Regions from separate parts of the Enterobacter sp. SM3 genome, predicted to be linked through region 2. Evidence: predicted binding sites of a transcription regulator. Region 2 holds the regulator's gene; the other holds the start of a gene.
The links. Region 2 encodes Fur, which represses iron uptake genes when iron is present. Its sites were predicted from a motif close to ATAATAATGAGAACNACTATCAA; they were not measured.
Positions count from the first base shown of each region.

Region 1: the regulator Fur is predicted to act here: its motif matches at 1,220-1,242, upstream of bfd (bacterioferritin-associated ferredoxin).

Region 1 is NZ_CP099971.1:4,414,523-4,416,986, reverse strand. Features, by position in the region: gene tuf (elongation factor Tu) at 1-1,097, shown strand, start outside; gene bfd (bacterioferritin-associated ferredoxin) at 1,277-1,471, shown strand; gene bfr (bacterioferritin) at 1,544-2,020, shown strand; gene GVO84_RS20770 (prepilin peptidase) at 2,004-2,464, opposite strand, start outside.
Region 2 is NZ_CP099971.1:1,326,865-1,329,328, forward strand. Features, by position in the region: gene chiP (chitoporin ChiP) at 1-850, shown strand, start outside; gene chiQ (ChiQ/YbfN family lipoprotein) at 898-1,224, shown strand; gene fur (ferric iron uptake transcriptional regulator) at 1,367-1,813, opposite strand; gene fldA (flavodoxin FldA) at 2,104-2,464, opposite strand, start outside.

The DNA of each region.
Region 1 (2,464 bases), 1.8 Mb from region 2:
CTGCAATCACTACCGTTCTGGCTAAAACCTACGGTGGTTCTGCTCGTGCATTCGACCAGATCGATAACGCACCAGAAGAAAAAGCACGTGGTATCACTATCAACACTTCCCACGTTGAATATGACACCCCGACTCGCCACTACGCACACGTAGACTGCCCAGGCCACGCCGACTATGTTAAAAACATGATCACCGGTGCTGCGCAGATGGACGGCGCGATCCTGGTTGTTGCTGCGACTGACGGCCCAATGCCTCAGACTCGTGAGCACATCCTGCTGGGTCGTCAGGTAGGCGTTCCTTTCATCATCGTGTTCCTGAACAAATGCGACATGGTTGATGATGAAGAGCTGCTGGAACTGGTAGAGATGGAAGTTCGTGAACTGCTGTCTCAGTACGATTTCCCAGGCGACGATACTCCAATCGTTCGTGGTTCTGCTCTGAAAGCGCTGGAAGGCGAAGCAGAGTGGGAAGCGAAAATCATCGAACTGGCTGGCTTCCTGGATTCTTACATCCCAGAACCAGAGCGTGCGATTGACAAGCCATTCCTGCTGCCAATCGAAGACGTATTTTCCATCTCCGGTCGTGGTACCGTTGTTACCGGTCGTGTAGAGCGCGGTATCATCAAAGTTGGCGAAGAAGTTGAAATCGTTGGTATCAAAGAGACTGCGAAGTCTACCTGTACTGGCGTTGAAATGTTCCGCAAACTGCTGGACGAAGGCCGTGCTGGTGAGAACGTTGGTGTTCTGCTGCGTGGTATCAAACGTGAAGAAATCGAACGTGGTCAGGTTCTGGCGAAGCCAGGCTCAATCAAGCCACACACCAAGTTCGAATCTGAAGTGTACATCCTGTCCAAAGACGAAGGCGGCCGTCATACTCCGTTCTTCAAAGGCTACCGTCCACAGTTCTACTTCCGTACAACTGACGTGACCGGTACCATCGAACTGCCAGAAGGCGTTGAGATGGTAATGCCAGGCGACAACATCAAGATGGTTGTGACTCTGATCCACCCAATCGCGATGGACGACGGTCTGCGTTTCGCAATCCGTGAAGGCGGCCGTACCGTTGGCGCGGGCGTTGTTGCTAAAGTTCTGGGCTAATTAATTATCCCTGAATAAAAAAAGGACGCTTCGGCGTCCTTTTTTGTTTTCTGCCGTTCAGGCACTGTCACAAAATTTCGCATTTTTTGCCTGCTCCCGCCCCGTATTGTGGCGCTTGTGCTATTGTAATCATAACCATTCTCACTTACACTTTGCGCATAATTTGAACGGGAGTCTCTATGTACGTTTGTTTATGTAATGGTGTAAGCGACAAGAAAATACGTCAGGCCGTTCGCCAGTTTCAGCCTCAGTCATTTCAGCAGCTACGCAAATTTGTTCCGGTGGGAAATCAATGCGGTAAATGCGTACGTGCTGCGCGAGAGATCATGCAGGACGAATTGATGCAGATCCCGGAATACAAAGAGATCGCGTAAGCGCGCATCTTTTTTTTGACATCCCTGTAGCCCGATCTACGCTTCAATGAGTGGAAGCGGAGGGACTATATAATGAAAGGTGATGTTAAAATCATAAGTTATCTCAATAAATTATTGGGAAATGAGCTTGTCGCAATTAACCAGTACTTTCTTCACGCGAGAATGTTCAAAAACTGGGGGCTTAAACGTCTGAACGACGTTGAGTACCATGAATCGATCGATGAAATGAAGCACGCTGATAAATATATCGAGCGTATTTTATTCCTTGAAGGCATTCCAAACCTGCAGGACCTCGGAAAGCTGGGCATCGGAGAAGATGTCGAAGAGATGCTGCGTTCCGACCTCAGGCTGGAGCTGGAAGGCGCCAAAGATCTCCGTGAAGCCATTGCCTACGCAGACAGCGTACATGACTACGTCAGTCGGGATATGATGATCCAGATCCTGGCCGATGAAGAAGGCCACATTGACTGGCTGGAAACGGAGCTGGATCTGATTGCTAAAATCGGCCTGCAGAACTACCTTCAGTCGCAGATTAAAGTGGAAGAGTAACCACCGTCTTCCAGCCTACGCATAAACCCGCTGCTGCCAGAAATGGCCCAAAAGGCAGTGGGTTTTTTAATGCCCCTTTATCAGGGGTGAGAAACGAAGACACAAGAATGCTAAGTAGCGCCATAAGCGCAGCGAGTAACGCCAGCGTAGGCAGTATGCACCAGCCATGCCACGCGCCAAGCGCCGCCAGGTATTTTACATCGCCATATCCCATCCCTTCACGCCGGCAGATAAACCGATATCCCCAGTAGATAACGGCAAAACCGATATATCCGGCCATCGCACCCACCACCGCACTCGGCAGAAAATCAGGATGGATACAGAGCTGAAAGAGCAGGCCCGTCCATAGCAGCGGGCAGAGAAATTTATCGGGAAGCAGTCCGTAGCGAATATCTGCACGGACAAGAAAGGCCGTCAGCGAAAAATAGATCAGCAAAAAGGGGA
Region 2 (2,464 bases):
TGCGGGTGCGTTGAGCTTCTCCTATATGTGGACCAACGAGTACAAAGCGCCGTGGCACATCGAGATGGACAAGTTCTACCAGAACGATAAAAAAACCAAAGTCGATTACCTGCACTCGCTGGGCGCGAAGTACGACTTCAAAAACGATCTGGTGCTTGAAGCGGCATTTGGTCAGGCACAGGGCTATATCGATCAGTATTTTGCCAAGGCCAGCTATAAATTCGATGTCGCGGGTAGCCCGCTGAGCACCAGCTACCAGTTCTACGGCACGCGCGATAAAGCCAGCAATGGCACCGTTAACGACATTTATGACGGCACCGCGTGGCTGCAGGCGTTAACCTTCGGCTACAAGGTCGGTCAGGTTGATTTGCGTCTGGAAGGCACATGGGTGAAGGCGGAAGGGCAGCAGGGCTATTTCCTGCAGCGTATGACCCCGACCTACGCCTCCTCCAACGGTCGTCTTGATATCTGGTGGGATAACCGCTCAGACTTCAACGCCGACGGCGAGAAAGCGGTCTTCTTCGGCGCAATGTATGATCTGAAAAACTGGAACCTGCCTGGCTGGGCGGTGGGCGCGTCTTACGCTTACGCCTGGGATGCAAAACCTGCCGATATGGCAACCCCGGACGCATACTACGATCCCAACTATCGCCTGAAAGAGTCTTCCTACAGCCTCGATGCTATCTATACCCTGCAGGATGGCCGCGCGAAAGGCACAATGTTCAAACTGCACTTCACCCAGTATGACAACCACTCTGATATCCCGAGCTATGCGGGCGGTTACGGCAACATCTTCCAGGATGAACGTGACGTGAAATTCATGGTTATCGCCCCATTCACCATCTTCTGATGAACGCACCGGCGGGCTGAGTCCCGCCGGTATGGAGACTGCACATGATGAAAAAAATCGTAATCGTCGCGTTGCTGGCATCAGGGCTGGTGGCGTGTGCTCAGACACAGGCGCCGAAAGAGGACACCCGTCTGAAGGAGGCGTATAGCGCCTGCATTAATACTGCGGAAGGTTCGCCGGAGAAGATTGAAGCCTGTCAGAGCGTGCTGAACGTGCTGAAGAAAGAGAAAGCACACGAGCAGTTCGCGACGCAGGAAAACGTCCGCGTGATGGATTACCAGGCCTGCATTCAGGCGCGTAAAACCGGTAACGATCAGGAAGTGGCGAAGCGTTGCGATAAGATCTGGAACGAGATACGCAATAACAATAAATAAGTTGCTTTACGCCCGGTGGCGCTGCGCTTGCTGGACCTACAAAGGTGTCATAGCCCGTAGGCCCGGTAAGCGCAGCGCCTCCGGGCTTTTTTCAGGCAAAAAAAAGCCAACCTTACGGCTGGCTCAGAGTAAAAACACTCGCTTATTTCGCGTCGTGCGCGTGGTCGTCTTCGCGGCAGTCGCCTTCAGCGCAGTGACCGTAAAGGTACAGGCTGTGGTTCGTCAGTCGGATGCCATGACGCGCAGCGATTTCACGCTGGCGTGATTCGATGGAATCATCGCTGAATTCAATGACCTTGCCGCAATCGAGGCAGATCAGGTGATCGTGGTGCTGCTGCTGGGTCAGTTCGAAAACAGATTTACCGCCTTCGAAATTATGACGGGTAACAATGCCCGCGTCATCGAACTGGTTCAGCACGCGATAGACGGTAGCCAGCCCAATCTCTTCACCCATGTCGATAAGACGTTTATAGAGGTCTTCCGCACTGACATGGTGATTGTCTGGACCCTGAAGCACTTCAAGGATTTTTAACCGAGGAAGCGTAACTTTCAGGCCAGCCTTCTTTAATGCGGTATTGTTGTCAGTCATGCGGAATCTGTCCTGTTGCTAAACGATTCACTTCTGTAGGAAGTGACAGAAAATGCACCTGGGATAATGCGTCTCATTATAGAACTGCCACGGCTAAATGAAAACTGCAAGTCTCAGGCAAAATATGCTTATAAAAATGGGGTATCACCAACAAACTTGCTCAATGGAAAACCACATTTTATCAGGGAGACATTGTACAGGTCTGGGCGAAAAAGTTAAAAGATTGTAGCGATTAATTTAATCGGTTTGACCTGGAGCACGGGCGCAGCCGCCGCTGCGCCGCGATAAAATCAGGCGTTCAGAATATCGTCCAGGTGCAGTTCCTCACGGATCTGCTTCACCCATTTCTCAACGCGCTCTGCCGTCAGCTCTGGCTGACGGTCTTCGTCAATGGCCAGACCCACGAAGTGATCGTCATCGGCCAGGCCTTTAGACGCTTCAAAGTGGTAACCGGCAGTCGGCCAGTGGCCTACGATAACCGCGCCATTCGGCTCAATGATATCGCGGATGGTACCCAGCGCGTCACAGAAGTATTCGGCGTAGTCTTCCTGATCGCCACAGCCAAACAGGGCCACCAGCTTACCGTTGAAGTCCACTTCTTCCAGCGTCGGGAAGAAATCATCCCAGTCGCACTGGGCTTCACCGTAGTAC